DNA from 2 places in the Paenibacillus sp. FSL P2-0322 genome. Region 2 is predicted to be linked to the other one. Evidence: predicted binding sites of a transcription regulator. Region 2 holds the regulator's gene; the other holds the start of a gene.
What was found. The regulator Rex, encoded in region 2, represses fermentation and respiration genes when NADH is low (regulators of the CRP and FNR family bind a similar motif). The targets are predictions, from matches to a motif close to TTGTGAAATATTTCACAA.

Region 1 (7,858 bases), 2.5 Mb from region 2:
GCTCGATTTTAAAAATCTTGGTTCCCATCGTCTTGATGATTTTCCAGCCCCCGATAGACGTACCCAGCGCCATGGCTGTTGCGGCTGAAATTTTTACCCACATGGGTACTTCCAAATGGTCCTGATACCCCGCCGAAACGAGTGCGAATGTAATAATCCCCATCGCCTTTTGAGCATCATTCGTACCATGCGTGAACGACTGAAGCGCTGCTGTAATGACCTGCATTGTACGAAACCCTTTGTTCACCGTATGCGGACTACGATGAGCGAAGATATATTTTAAAATCATCATCACGATGTAACCGACAACAAAAGCAATCAACGGGGAGAAAATAAGTCCTTCGACAATCCCGATGAAGCCGCTCCAGTTTAATTTATCCGATCCCGCACCTACATACACCGCTCCAGCCAATGCACCAATCAATGCATGAGAAGAGGATGAAGGAATACCGAACCACCAGGTTAAGAGGTTCCAGATAATCGCAGCGATCAGCGTCGCAATGACGATATCAATTCCATTCGTAAGCTTGGTTGGATCAGCGACACTTCCACCAATGGTCTTCGCAACCCCTGTAAACAATATTGCCCCGAGAAAGTTCATGACCGCAGCCATAATAATCGCACGTCGCGGGGTCAATGCACGGGTCGATACCGAAGTTGCAATCGCGTTCGCCGTATCATGAAAACCATTAATAAAATCAAATGCCAGAGCAAGAAAAATAACAATACCCAATACCAATAAACTTGTATCCATGTAAAAGGACTCCCTTACGAGTTACGCATAATGATGGATTCCAGCATATTTGCAACATCCTCGCATGAATCCGTTGTCGTTTCAAGGCGTTCGTACAATTCTTTGCGTTTAATCAGTTCAATAGGGTCAGTTACAGTTGCAAACAGGTTTTTAATGCAAATACGCAACAATTCATCCCCCTGATTTTCCAAATCATTCAGGCGAATAGTGTATTCACGAATGGCCAGCAATTTTTTCTGTGAAAGCAAATGCACAGCTTTCTGAATTTCGTAAGCTGATTGACGCAAAATATCAGCGAACTGCACAATATACTCGTCCGGCTCCGTAATATTGTACATATAAAAACGAGAAGCCGTCGCTTCAAGACCGTCCAACACATCATCCATGGTTGTTGTCAGTTCCATGATGTCGTCGCGTTCCAACGGCGTAATGAAGGTCTTGTTCAGCTCAGTAATAATCGTGTGTGTGTAATCATCACACTTATTTTCATACTTCTTCATTTCATTTGTAAACAAAGTTACATCCTGAAGATTTGAAGTATGTTGGGCAAAATAATCGGCTGCTTGCACGATCGTATCTGCCATATTTTCCAACGTCTCGAAGAATATATCCTTTTTCTTCAATCTCATAACGATTACCCCTTTACGAAAATATCCGCAACCTGTTTCGACTGCAATAGACAACCTTTGCTATCTTATCACACTCATCAATGTTTTTGTAATGTTTGTAAAAGCAAATTTCATGATATACGTATACATTGCCCGACATGGAAGGTCATTATCCGACATTTTTTCCCTAAAAAGGTGTATTTCGTTTTCTAATTTGCTTCTATGGTTACATGTTCCTTTAGTGAAGTATCTGCAGGTACCACATGTATATAGGATGTACCTGGTGTTAACGGGATTTCAACCCCATTTTTCATAAAACGAATCGCATCGCCTGGTGTATGTTGCCACTCAGCCTGTATTAACCGTCCTTGTTGAAACACCATGGCCTCTCCGCTACCGTCCAACTCAACACTTAATCTGCCTACATCATCCAACGTTCGATGTCTAGCGCTCATCACAATGACATTGGCTGCTGAGAGCTGTTGGTTATTATTTTGATCCACATGTGACTTTTCGTTCACAAAACGCTTATATTGTTGATCCGCTGGATCATAGGTATAAGATACCCGATAGCTTTTAAGCAAAAACCGAATTTGTAAAGATGATGCAGTCTCGTCCACCATAACTGGGGTTTCACCGGATTTGAGGTAAGAATATACTGGAACGTCCGTCTGCTTGGCATACCCTTTACTATCGCTTCCTTTGCGCAGTCTGTTCACGTCTGTGTATAAATTATGTGGAGGACGACGATCTTTGCTTCGCCAGAAGTAAGCCCCTCCATTTGAAATCTCATCCAGATGTTCCTTCCGCTGCTGCTGTAAAATCGCATAGGCATCTGTGCTTCCCCCTGCGTGTATCGGCAACGCACCATAGGTTTCGCCCAGCTCAATCAAATACGGTCGAATGCTACGGACCGGTCCGATCTTTACATCTCCGCCATGACTTTGGAAAAAAGCGACCAGACGGGTAATCCCACCTTCTGCAAGAACTTCATATACCATGTCTGCCTGGCTAAGTCCTGCCTGTGGACGTGCAGCCGGAGCATTGTTGATCATGACAGCGAGCGGTCGCTCCAAAACTGGCTGCTCCACCGGAAGACCGGTGAGCGGAGCTGTAAATGCCGGAATAGACTGCTCCTTCGGCGGTTCAAGTGCCTCCTTCTCTGTTTCTTGCTTGGTCAGTTGGGGAACGGATTCAGATTCACCCGTATTGGACATAGCAGAACAAGACATCAGCGTCATGCATAACAGAGCTGAGGCCATCACACGCAACCAATGATTTCGTTGGGAAATGGGCCCGGACAAGTTCATCCCTCCACTTAGTTATTTTTCTCATTATAAGCTTTATTTCCTGTTTTTGTCTTGATTGAAGCATGACCAATCTATAGAATACTTATCTGAAGACATTAAAATTTAAAAAATATTTAGACTTTGTGATTTTTATCACAAATAACTGTAACTGAACCTACTACAATAAAGGTGTAGCAAAGATGATCATCCCCAACAAAATGAAATACAACCAACATTATAGATTAAGAAAGAGGAGTGGTTTGAATGTTTAACAGCTGGTTACGTGAGAACAAAGTCGCAATGTGGTTGCTGACTGTAGTACGGGTTTATCTAGGGTATGAATGGATGACCCACGGACTTGAAAAGCTGACAGGTGGATTTGATGCAGGCGGATTTATCTCGGGGGCCATTGCTAAAACAGGTGGAGACCATCCCGCTGTACAAGGCTGGTGGGGATCGTTCCTGGAAGCCTTTGCCCTGCCGAATGTAGGTTTGTTCAACGTCCTGATCCCATTGGGTGAGTTCTTGGTAGGGGTTGGCCTGCTTCTCGGTACATTGACTACACTGGCTGCTTTGATGGCTATGGTTATGAACTTCTCGTTCCTGTTCTCGGGTACAGTAAGCACCAATGCAATCTACCTGCTGTTTGAAATCTTCCTTGTAGTTGCTGGTGCAAATGCCGGAAGAATTGGCTTTGACCGTTGGGTACTGCCCTTCCTGCGTGGACTGTTTCGTAAAAATAAAGATACCTTTCCAGCTGACCCTAGCCGAAAAATAGCTTAAACATCCCAAAATAACCGTTATCCTCCGGGGTAATGGTTATTTTTTTGCGCTGTTATGCTCACAAGGGGTCTTTCAGCTCCTTCTAACTCGAACTCTTTTATCGGATTCATCATCCCCCCAAACGTTTACAAGTTGGATACAACATGGAATGCTCACGATACATTTACCCTATACACTACAGTTACATCAAAGAACGTAATGGAGGGTTATATCATGAAAAAAATTACCAAAGCCTATCTCATGCTCGCAGCCGTAACTTTCACAGTGCAGACTATGGGATTGGGATATACGACATCAGTCAAAGCGGCGACGTCTACTACGACATCTCAGGCAGAAAGTGTACAACTTATCTCCAAGACCTTCGAGCAGCTACTACGCCAACCCGACAAGCTACCTCAGGCATTCACTTATTTGCAAAAGCATATTCAATCCATTCCAGCCTCTCAAGCTACCATCATGGTGCTTCATCTGGAAAATGCGCAGAAACAGCAATTGGATTCCTATGCAAAGACCTTATACCCGGCCTCTGTTCAAACCAAAATAAATCAAATCTATAAACCCGGTGATTCGTTCACAAATGTAATCAGCCGTTCAAGCGATGTGAACCTGAAAAAGTTGCTAACTCAAACAAGAGATGCCGGCTACAAACTTGAAACTGCAGAAGGCATGTACTACCCAGTCATCAACTATGAAAAATATAAAGTCTTCGGGAAGCACACCACGACAGATATCCGCAGCTATATTGACATCATGGCGATGGAATCCGGACAGGCGGCTACCAAGGATGCCGCGCTCCGTATCGGCTATCAACAGTTAGCCGGACGAGTGCTGGCACAGGAGGCATTTTTAAACCAATATCCTCATTCCAACCGTACACAAGCTATAAAAAAATTGCACGATCTGTACTTCTTCTATACTTTCTATGGCACGAACAATACGCCATTATTCGATTATGATACCGGAAAGATTCATCCGAATGCCAAAAAAGGGTATCAATTCGTCGTTCAACGTAATATGGATTCGAAGAGTACCTACATTCAAAAGCTGAAAGCATTTATGACACTATTGGATCAAAATGGAGATCAGCGTACTACGCAGGTATCCACTTGGCTAAAAAAGAACGTGCCTTCTAATTAATCAAAGACGCAAAATACACAAAAGAACTTCCATTCCCACAGACCATGTGGATTCGGAAGTTCTTTTTTTACATTTACGTATCACTTTCTTGACCAAAAGCCCAACAATTGAGACTCAACGAGCCAAGGACATACGATTGAAAAAGCTTATGCGCAGAGCGCTCATGATCCGCAGCCCCCATCGCATAAAACAAAGGTGAAAAATGCTCTATTCCATAAGAAGGTACCGCCTGTTTGGCATATGGAGCCTTTTTGTCATATTGGAATAGGTGGCGCAAATTCCAGTCTTGAAGCTGCTGTGCAATCCAGTCATCATATTGAACGGCCCAATCGGCTGGCTCACTCGTCTGCTTGAGTGTCCGCAAGTTGTGGACCAATCCGCCGCTACCGATAATCAAAATCCCTTGTTCTCGCAAAGGCGCCAGCATCCGTCCAATCTCGTATTGCTCCTGGGGAGCGCGCCGAGAATCAATGGATAAGGGTACGACCGGTATGTCCGCATCAGGATATATATGCCGCAAAACCACCCATGCTCCATGATCCAGTCCTCGGTTCCGAACCGGCTGGTGGAACAGGTTATGCTGACTGAACAGATGCTCTATCTCCTCATACAGCTTCGGATCGCCTGGTGCAGGGTAATCGATTGAGTACATTTCTTCGGGAAAGCCATAGAAATCGTGCAACGCTGCATGCTGATCATCCGCGCCAATACATTGATCGGGGCTATCCCAATGCGCGGAAAAAATGACAATTCCTTTGGGTCGGGGCAGGCTCGCGCCCAGCTTTGCAAGAAAGCTGGTATATGCGTTATTTTCTACAGCCAGTGTCGGTGAACCATGCGCAACAAAAATTGAGGGTAATGTCATCGCTGCCAACCTCCACACGCCAGTATAGTGTTACTCTTCCATTTTACTCCGGCGGAGGCGCAATTTCCAATACAATCCGTTACACACTGAAATCAGATCATCCAGTGCTGCCAATCCCGTTGAATATTTTCCTGTTCATCCAGCCATTCAAGTGTCCGATCAATGAGCCGTTGCCGCTCTTTACCTGACGAGAAAGTGTGATCCCCCTGGAAAATAATCTCTTTATCACAGCGCCCCTCTGGACGCATCCAGAATATCTTTTGAAACAGAAATGCATAATCCACAGGAATAATATCATCCGAGGTGCCATGAACAACGAGCACATCTCCGTTAAATTTAACGGCCTCCTGAAACGGCTGAAATAGAGCTAACGACTCAAAATAAGCAGGCGTAAATTTATAGCCCAAATAGTCGGCATGACCGGTTTTAACAGACTCATCGTACACGCTTCGCTCCGTAATTTTGACGATGTCGTTGAATGGATAGCCCACTGCTGACCAAAGAACCAGATTTTGTACTCTCTTATCCCGTACGGCTGTGAGAAGGGCAACCGCGCCCCCCAGACTGTGACCGATCAGCGTCACCTTGGTCGGGTCAATGTCCGCGCAATTGACGGCGTAATCCAATACGGTACGTGTCTGATTAATCATGGACTCGAGCCCCTGCTTGCCGTATTCACCTGTGCTTTCCCCACAACCGGCAAAATCAAAGCGCAGGACAAAGTATCCCCCTTCGGCCAGTTCACGCGCAGTCTTGACGAATAATCGATCTACTCCGATACGATTGCCCACAAAACCGTGACATATAATAACGAGAGGAACTCGTCTCCGACGATCTCCCTCATTTGTACGGTTTGGATAATGAATTGTTGCGGCCAGTTCTTCATGTTCAAAGCGAATTCCAATTTGCCGTTCCATCCTGATTCCCCCTGTTTCAAGCTTCACTACACATTTATGAATTCAAACTCATATAGTAACGTGGAATATCCATCCAGGATATTCATTCACTTTAATTCCGATAAGTTTAATAAGTTTTATAGTAAAGTCAGTCTATCATCGCCCTGCTTCCTTGTCAACCTGTCAGTTCACATCGTTAAAAAAGTAAACAAATAGCGCTCCCCGATGCGATTCCGGAGAACGCTATACTACACTTATTAGAGTGAATCCACTACATTAAAGTAGACATTCGTTATTCGTAGCTGTTCCTAAACATTTGGTGGGTCTCCGTTCGTCCCTCCCACTCCAGCTTACAAGAGGCGCCGTTATGTTCATCCTCATGCCACAGGCTGCGGTAGTTCTGTGCACCTAGTTCACCTGCAAATTCTGTATCCTCAGCCACTTCAATATCGTCCAGTATACGGTAGGTTGGAGAAGTTCCTTGAACACTCCGGTGACTCACATTTGTAGACGAGGCCACCCCGCTATTCCTGTTCGAAGCGTTTGCTAATCGTTTTTGGACTGAATAATCTGCCTGGTTCTCCAGTTTCATGATGCCACACCCTCTTAACGTTTATATTCAGGTTGCTCTATGTGCTCACCCTGTATCCAGTTTGAGGAGAATGCAGCGGTAATATACATTTTATAGATAAAGTCTTTTGCCATCCGACGCTTCCTCACGTATACTGTCTTTGTTACGAAATGGCGGTTCCATCAGCTCGGGATACGCTCATAAAGCAGGAGGAAGAAATGAATAAAGCAAAAAATTATACGCTTATTGCATGGATTGCCTTGTCTATGTTTTTTTTGACACAGGCAATTATCGGATGGTTTGTCACCTTTACAGGTGGGGATATCAAACCCTTTGAAAAAATCAGCCTATCCACCCTTATCATCATCGCCGCAGGAGCCATTCTACTCGTTGAAGCCCTGATGAATTTTATGGACCGTCCCGAAGAAGGCGAGGAGACACAACAGCCAGACCATGCCCCTGTAAAGCCCCAGATGAATCTTAAATCCATCTTGATGTATGTTGTGTTAGTTGTCGTGATTCTTGTCGCCGGACTAGCGCTGCGCAGTGTACTGCCGGTATTCAGGATCTCACCTTGGGTAAATTTAATTCTCGCCGCCATCGGCTTTATTGGACTCAAACCGATTTTTCTGCGTAAAAAACGTTCATAGCCCGCAATTCTCATTATATGGAGCTGCCTCATTTTGGATCATAGCAGCTCCTTTTCATTTCGATCAGGCAACCGACTTACAGCTTGAGCGTGCGCCAAAAAGCCGTATTCCTGGCCTGCAAGAAGCTGCATGGGGGAATACGGCTTGATATACTTTAAAACTTATTTGGAAAATAGTTGTTCTGCATTATCCAGAGCAATTTTATGTCCCATCGCGGAATAGTCCAGCCAAGGCTGTCCGTCCAACATGTAGACATGCCCTTGCTTCACCGCTTTGAGACCTTGCCATACTGTATTTCCTTCCAG
Region 2 (7,858 bases):
ATCTGCGGCAGGTATGTTAGGTTGTCCTTCCACTTTTTGAAAAGGAACCCACACCATTATATTTTCATTCTGTGCATTTTTCCCTTGAACCACCCAATATACCTGATCCCACACAGACTTCCATGTTTGAGTCGTGCTAACCAGACCAGCTGATTGCTTGGCCTTAATGATAGCGGCATTTTTCTCAGCCACCTGGTCTTGAGTAACATAGGAATAATACCAGAAAATGCTGACCAGGATCAGTATCACGGCCAAAATGGCGACCGCTATCCATTTTTTCTTATTTTTCAAACCTGTGCTTCCTCTCTAAGGGGATGTGACACCTAAATTAGCGCGACAGCAGCCCTTCAAAGGCGGCTTGTGCCTCATGTTTGATACGTTCCTCGTCCATAGTCAGGCATTCGCCGTTTTTCACAACCTGGCGACCGTCTACCCACACATGAGCCACGTCCTTGGCGCTTGCAGAGTATACCGCATGGGAAATAAGATCTGTACGGGGCAAGAAATGTGCCTGATTCAGATCCAACGCGATAAAGTCAGCCTTGTTGCCTGCTGCCAACGCTCCTACTTCTTTTAAACCAATCGACTTTGCACCGTATTCTGTTGCCAGACGCAGCGCTTCACTTGCAGGAACTGCCGTAGGGTCACCGGATACACCCTTGTGAATAAGTGCCGCCAGACGCATTTCCTCGAACATATCCAGGTTATTATTGCTGGCAGGACCATCCGTTCCGAGAGAAACAGTAACCCCTGCACGCAGCAATTCAGGCACTCTTGCCACACCACTTGCCAGCTTCAAGTTGCTACCCGGATTGTGCGAAACCGCTACACCACGTTCAGCCAGTAAAGCTATTTCTTCGTCGTTCAAATGAACGCCATGGGCAATAAGCGAAGGACGGGAGAAAAAGCCAAGCTTATCCAAATGTGCAACTGGACGCAAACCGTAGTCGCGTACGTTTTGCTCCACTTCGGCGATCGTCTCAGACATGTGCGTATGCAGTGGCAAGTCCAGATCATGCGCTGCTTGTACGAATTTTTCAATAAACGCAGGTGGACATGTGTATGGCGCGTGCGGAGACATCATCGTTGTAATACGCCCGTCTGCTTTACCATGCCAGTTACGCGCAAAAGTCACGGCCTCAGCCAGCTTGATTCGCTGTTCTTCTTCCGAGCATAGTCCAATTGCTCCACGCATCAGACTTGCACGAATACCTGACTCTTCAGCTACACGAGCCACCTCATCCATATGATCGTACATGTCCAGGAAGGTCGTTGTTCCACCTTTCAGCATTTCCAGCACAGACAAGGACGTACCCCAGTACACGTCCGTAGATGTAAACTTGGCTTCCATAGGCCACATTTTCTCCTGAAGCCATACTTGAAGTGCCAAGTCATCTCCATGCCCACGCAGCAGAGACATCGCCGCATGACCATGAGTATTAATCAGACCAGGTAAAAACAATAGCCCCTTACCATCGATCGCTTCCGTCTCTTCCTCACCCGCAGGCAAAGTTTCGCCAATATAAGTAATACGGCTATCCTCCACAATCATAAAACCATGGACTACCCCAGCTTCTGATCCATTTACGGCAAAAGAGCCGTTTTTAATCATCCATTTATTCACTGTCATATTGTGTTTCTTCCTTTCCGTCCTCCAAATAATAAGCGAGGCTAAGCAAATCAGTTGTAAAGTCTGTGGCATGAATCCGAATGTTGGCCGGTGCCTTGAGAGTAGTCGGTGCAAAGTTCAGGATCGCTCCAATTCCGCTCTCAATAAGCCTGTCAGCCACGTGCTGTGCTTCAAAATCAGGTACGGTAATAATCCCGATTCGAATGTTTTTTTCTTTCACAGTCGCTTCCAGTTCATCCATCGGTTGAACGACCAATGTATTGATCTTGGTCCCTACCTTATCCGGAAACGCATCAAATACTGCGACAATCTTCATATTGTCTTTTAAATAAGCGTTATAATTCGAAAGGGCTTGCCCCAGATTACCCGCACCGACCAATACGACATTAATTTGCTGGTCGATTTTCAGGATATGGCGTATTTTCTCAATTAGATAAGAAACATCATAACCGATACCCTTCCGACCAAAATCTCCAAAATAGGCGAGATCTTTACGGATTTGGGCCGGGTTCAAATCTAGCCTCTGTCCCAACTCTTGAGAAGAGACCGTAGCCACCTCCCGTTTGTGAAGTGCATTCAGATAACGTAAATATACGGGTAACCTCCGTACGACAGCCTCTGAAATTTTATCTGATTTCATACTTGCTCCCCCTAATTGTAACGAACATACTTAGTGTCCGTCCGTTATGCCTCTGTCTCCGGGGCGGATTGGAGCCATTCGGCGATGCGGGGCACCATTTGCTCCGATGGCATATGCTCCATTTTTGGTCCCGGTAACGAGTACAAAAAGTGCTTTCCGTAATAGGATTCGATCACACGCGTATCGTAAACGATAACGACCCCGTGGTCGCTCGCTGTACGTACTAACCGACCAAATCCCTGTTTGAAGCGAATGACCGCTTGTGGTACAGACAGCTTCATAAATGGATTCTTCTTCTGCTGCTGAAGCAGCTCGCTTTTTGCCTCCAGCAACGGGTGATTCGGCGGTTGAAACGGCAAGCGAACAATGGCCAGGCAAGTCAGAGCCTTTCCTGGAATATCGACGCCTTCCCAGAAGCTGCTGGTTCCCAGCAATACAGAAGCTTTGGCTTCCTGAAAACGGCGGGTTAGCTTGCTGCGACTCCCACTGTCCACACCTTGTCCCAGCACAGTAATTTCGCTGGATGCTAAGGCCTCTTTGAGCGGCTCATACACTTGCCGGAGCATCCGATAGGAAGTAAACAGAACGAGCATTCTCCCCCGCGTCGCCTGAGCAGTCGCTCCTAGAGAGCTAACGAGCATATCTACAAAGTGTGCATCTCCTACACTGCCCTTCACGCTTGGGAAATCCCGTGGAATGACCAGCAACACCTGATCCCTGTAATTAAAGGGTGACGGGAGCTGCGAAGTCATCAGCCGCTCTTGATCTGCGGCCTCCTGCAAGCCGAGCTGATCGATCATGTACTGAAACGACTTATCTACCGATAAGGTAGCAGACGTCAGAATAATGCTTCTTTTTTTGTCAAAAAACATTTCTTTCAACTGGCGGCTCACATCGACGGGCACCGCATAAAATTGCAATGATTTACTACGGAATTGCCCACTCGCTTCGAGCCAGTATACGGTTGTTTCATCATCGAGTCGGATAAAAAAGCGCAAATTTTCTCGGATTCCCGCCAAATCCTTGAGCAGACCCGTGATATCTGTAATAAGGCTATCTGCCGCATAATCGTCATGTTCTTCCTTGACGTCCAGCATCAGCTTGTCGCCCTTGCGCAAAATTTCGCTCATCGTTACATATAGCTGATTTTCCAAAGCACCCGCCTGATCCCACTTTGCAGGCTTGGCCGAAGGTTTGAGACGGGAAGAAAACTGTCCTGTTTCACCCGGTGTCGCATCGCTTCGCTCTGGCAACATGCCAAACAGCTTGTCGCTTAGCAGGTCCCAAGTTTCCTTAACCTCTAACACGAGCGGATACATCTGGTCGATGGTTGAAGCCCAATCCGCCGACTTCTCGTGCCCCGATTTTGCCAACTGTTGACGAAGTGAAGGCAGTTGTCCATTCTTGCTGTCTTTGAACAGTCGCGTCAGTGTATGCACGAGTGTGAAATATTTCATATGCATACCTAGGTGCTTACCAGCTACTTCCTCCAGGTGATGGGCTTCATCAATCACCAGATGTTCATAGCTCGGCAACAACTGGTGACTGGCTTTGACGTCTGTGAACAACTTAGAGTGATTCGTAATAACGACATCCGCTATCCCTGCTTCATGGCGTGCACGATGATAATAACATTTGCGGAACCATGGACAAGAACGACCAAGACAGGACTCTGAATCACTCGCCACCGTTTCCCAGAAATCCCCTCCACGGTTGCTCAGATTCAGTTCTTCATCATCACCGGTTTCTGTTAGCGTCAACCAGACGATCATCTGAGCCGCTGTAATTAAGTCTTCCTTCGGTGTCGCGAAGTCTCTTCTGTTTATTTTATGTTCAAACTTACGCAGACACAAATAATGTCCCCGACCCTTGAAAATAGCAGCCCGGAACGGAAACGGAATCACCTTGGTCAGCATAGGAATGTCGCGCTCGCGTAATTGCTCCTGCAGGTTGATCGTATGTGTACTTACCATAACGCGCTGTCCTTTTTTTACACTGTGATACAGCGATGGGAGCAAATAACCGAGAGACTTTCCTGTTCCTGTACCTGCTTCGATCAGCAGATGCTTGTCTTCACTCAGTGCCTGATTTACACCCTCAATCATCTGTATCTGCGCCTCGCGCTCCTCATATTGGCTCAAGGATGAACGCAAATTGTCCCGCACATCATCCATGTACTCCTCAAAGGAAACACCTGAAAGTGGATTCGGGTCATCTTCTCTACGCGGTGCAGCTAGCTCCGTCCAATCTTCCACTTTTAGCGCAAGCTGACGAAAAAACTGATGTCCCTCCAAATCCTGAATAGGATCAAGCTCTTTCTCTTCACGCACCCCATCAAGAAACCATCCAAGGTCACTGTCTTCCTCTGCAAACAAATCACTAAGCCGCTGTATCGTTATCAGAGGTAATGCTTGAAGCTCACCCAGACACTTTAAAAACACCTCAGCCGTAGCCAACGCGTCGCTGTCTGCTTGGTGAGGGCGATCATGCGCCAGCCCGAACTCAGAAGACACAAACCCCAACTGATACGAAGATAGCGATGGAAACATAATTTTCAGAAAATCCATTGTATCCAAGATTCTTCCGCTAAACGGTAAATATCCGCACCGATCCAGAGCGTTTTGCAAAAAATTAAAATCAAACGCCACATTATGACCGACCAGCACAACATCGTCCAGCATAGGCACGAGCTCCATCATCATTTCTTCAAGTGCAGGAGCATCCTTGACGTCATCGTCTGTAATTCCGGTCAATCCAGTGATAAAAGGTGGAATAGATCTGCCAGGGTTCACATAAGAGCCGTAAACACGGGAAATGCTGTTATCATGATCTATAATTGCAAGTCCGACTTGAATGATGTCATCCGCGGACTGGGTGCCTGTCGTTTCAAAATCCAATACCGCAAATTTCATTCGGGCTTAATCCTTTCTTATGACACTTACAAAAATAATAACTCTATATATTAGCATAGCAGAAGATCGCCTGTTTGGAAATTAAGACAGCCAAAAAAGACGATGCACACGCCGCCTGAGGAGGTGGGCATGCATCGTCTTACTCGGTGTCTGACAACTACATCCAGGTCATCATGGAGCTGTCGTATCGAAGCATTTCGGTACCGGACAAACAGGCTTCCATATTGTGCAGCGGCTCGGGTAACGCAGGATCGAACTGATGTGCGAGAGCAAAACATTTTTGCGCCTCCTCTACGTCAGCCTGCTTTGCCAACAGACAGCCTAGCGCATTATAGATGACCGCCTTTAGTCCTGCCTGCTCAGTCAGGTCCAGCACCTTCTGAAAATGGCATACAGCCTCTGCTGGATCATCTAGTTGAAAATAGGCCATTCCCATATACATGCGACTCTGCCAGCTGTTCGGAAAATGCTGTAGTACCTGCTCAAATTGTTGGATCGCCTCAGGGTACATAAGTAATCGATAATACCCTTGCCCCCGATTAAAAGCTGGCAGCTCTTTTTCAGGCAGCTCAGTGTCAGACATATCGGTCTCTGCGGAAAATCCGGCCGCACGCAAGCAAACCATTTTTTCCTCAAAGGCCAGCCACTCATCCATAATTCCGTCACTCATTCTCCGCAGCAGACTCCAGTGCTGTAGCAGCTCCTGCCTGCGGGAGCCCTGGGCTGATGGGTAATGCTTCACGATATCATCTAACATGCTGTTCATTTCTGCGAATACATGCTGGAACATGTGCATCCCGCCCTTATGAAAGATGGATTAATACACTCACATTTTTCGCTTAAAAGACGGGTTTCATCCGCACTCCCATTCATTACATGATCGTCGCGTGTACTTCTTTGTTCATCGTTTGGGCTGGTTTATTATGTTCATCAACAAATACCACTGTTGGTTTGTATGTTTTGGCCTCTTCATTCGACATGGAAGCATAGGAAATAATAATGACTGTATCACCAGGCTGCACCAAACGGGCTGCCGCACCGTTGAGACAGATCACTCCGCTCCCACGCGGTCCGGGGATAACATAGGTTTCCAGTCGAGCTCCATTGTTATTGTTTACAATTTGAACCTTTTCATTCTCCAACAGATCCGATGTCTCCATGAGATCTTCATCTATAGTGATACTCCCCACATAGTTCAGGTTAGCTTCCGTAACGGTAGCGCGGTGAATTTTGGATTTCATCATGGTTCTAAACATGGGAAAGCACCTCCGCCTTCTGTATTCTTATATTGTCAATCAGTCGGGTATTGCCAAATTTCACAGCCAGCGCTACGATGACATCTTCCTGAACATCACATAGCCGTTGCTCGGGAAGAAGGGGCTCCAGACCGGGAAAAGTTAATATTTCAATGTAATCAATGTCTGCTAAAGGAGAGGAAGTAATGGTGGACTCCACCATTTGATGTAGCTGACGAATCGTAATTGTGTTTGTTACAATATCTTCGCTCACTTCTTGCACCTTACGCAGTGACTGGGACAGCACCAACGCCTGCTCGCGCTGTTCTGCACTTAAATACACATTACGGGAGCTGAGGGCCAAACCATCCGCCTCTCTGACGATGGGACAAGGTACGATAGTCACGTTCATATTGAGATCAGTCACCATCTGCTGGAGCACAGCAACCTGCTGCGCGTCCTTCATTCCAAAAAAGACCAAATCAGGACCTATCATGTTAAAAAGCTTGGCTACCACCGTAGTCACACCATCAAAATGGCCGGGACGGGAGGCACCGCACAAGCGATCTGTCAAAGCGGATACACGAATTTTGGTTTGGGTTGGTTGTGGATACATTTCTGCTACAGTTGGCAAAAATACAATATCCACGCCCTCGCGCCGTGCTACCTCCAAATCACGAGCTTCATCGCGGGGGTAGCTTTCCAGATCTTCATTCGGTCCAAATTGAATCGGATTTACGAAAATGCTAAGCACCACCGTATCTGCCATTTCACGCGCCTTGTGCATCAAGCTCGCATGTCCTTCATGCAGGTATCCCATTGTTGGTACAAAGCCGACTTTATGTTGCTGTAAAGAAGCAGAATCGTTTATTGTTTTTGCTCCGTTTGTCCCAAGCTGCCGACGTTCAGCAATAATCTTGCGCAGCTGAGCCACTTCTCTTACGATGATCATGACCGAGATTCCACCTTTTCCTTAGCTTGTTCCTGTGTCTGTCCTTTTGCCTTACCGTATAGGGATTCCACAACGCGGTCATCCGCGCTGAACACATGCTCTGCGGCCGGAAATGCCCGCCCTTTCACATCACTCACATACTGCTCAATGCTGCTGCGGATCAAGCCGCCTACATCGGCATAGGTTTTAACAAAGCGTTTGCTGAAATAAGGCGATGCGTACTGAATCAGATCGTGATAAACAAGTACCTGACCGTCACATCCACGTCCAGCACCAATTCCAATGGTTGGAATGGAAAGCTCTTTAGAAATCGCTGTTGCCACTTCCTCAGTTACCAATTCCAGTACAACGCCAAAAGCACCCGCCTGCTCCAGCGCCTTGGCGTCCGCCATCAACCGGCGTGCGTCCGCTTCGTCCTTGCCTTGAATGCGATAGCCGCCAATTTGATTAACCGATTGCGGAGTAAGCCCAATATGTCCCAATACAGGC

Region 1: a site for Rex is predicted at 2,793-2,810, ahead of MKY24_RS04370 (DoxX family membrane protein). Genes of this name have one in related genera too.

Annotation. Positions count from the first base shown of each region.
Region 1 covers NZ_CP150243.1:954,300-962,157, reverse strand. The annotation lists gene MKY24_RS04385 (inorganic phosphate transporter) at 1-754, opposite strand, end outside; gene MKY24_RS04380 (DUF47 family protein) at 769-1,383, opposite strand; gene MKY24_RS04375 (DUF3048 domain-containing protein) at 1,572-2,666, opposite strand; gene MKY24_RS04370 (DoxX family membrane protein) at 2,916-3,434, shown strand; gene MKY24_RS04365 (hypothetical protein) at 3,648-4,571, shown strand; gene MKY24_RS04360 (class III extradiol ring-cleavage dioxygenase) at 4,645-5,436, opposite strand; gene MKY24_RS04355 (alpha/beta hydrolase) at 5,529-6,353, opposite strand; gene MKY24_RS04350 (hypothetical protein) at 6,625-6,924, opposite strand; gene MKY24_RS04345 (hypothetical protein) at 7,122-7,553, shown strand; gene MKY24_RS04340 (ABC transporter substrate-binding protein) at 7,715-7,858, opposite strand, start outside.
Region 2 covers NZ_CP150243.1:3,489,789-3,497,646, forward strand. The annotation lists gene MKY24_RS15210 (DUF5590 domain-containing protein) at 1-291, opposite strand, end outside; gene MKY24_RS15215 (amidohydrolase) at 329-1,630, opposite strand; gene MKY24_RS15220 (redox-sensing transcriptional repressor Rex) at 1,617-2,270, opposite strand; gene dinG (ATP-dependent DNA helicase DinG) at 2,315-5,182, opposite strand; gene MKY24_RS15230 (tetratricopeptide repeat protein) at 5,340-5,972, opposite strand; gene panD (aspartate 1-decarboxylase) at 6,055-6,438, opposite strand; gene panC (pantoate--beta-alanine ligase) at 6,431-7,369, opposite strand; gene panB (3-methyl-2-oxobutanoate hydroxymethyltransferase) at 7,366-7,858, opposite strand, start outside.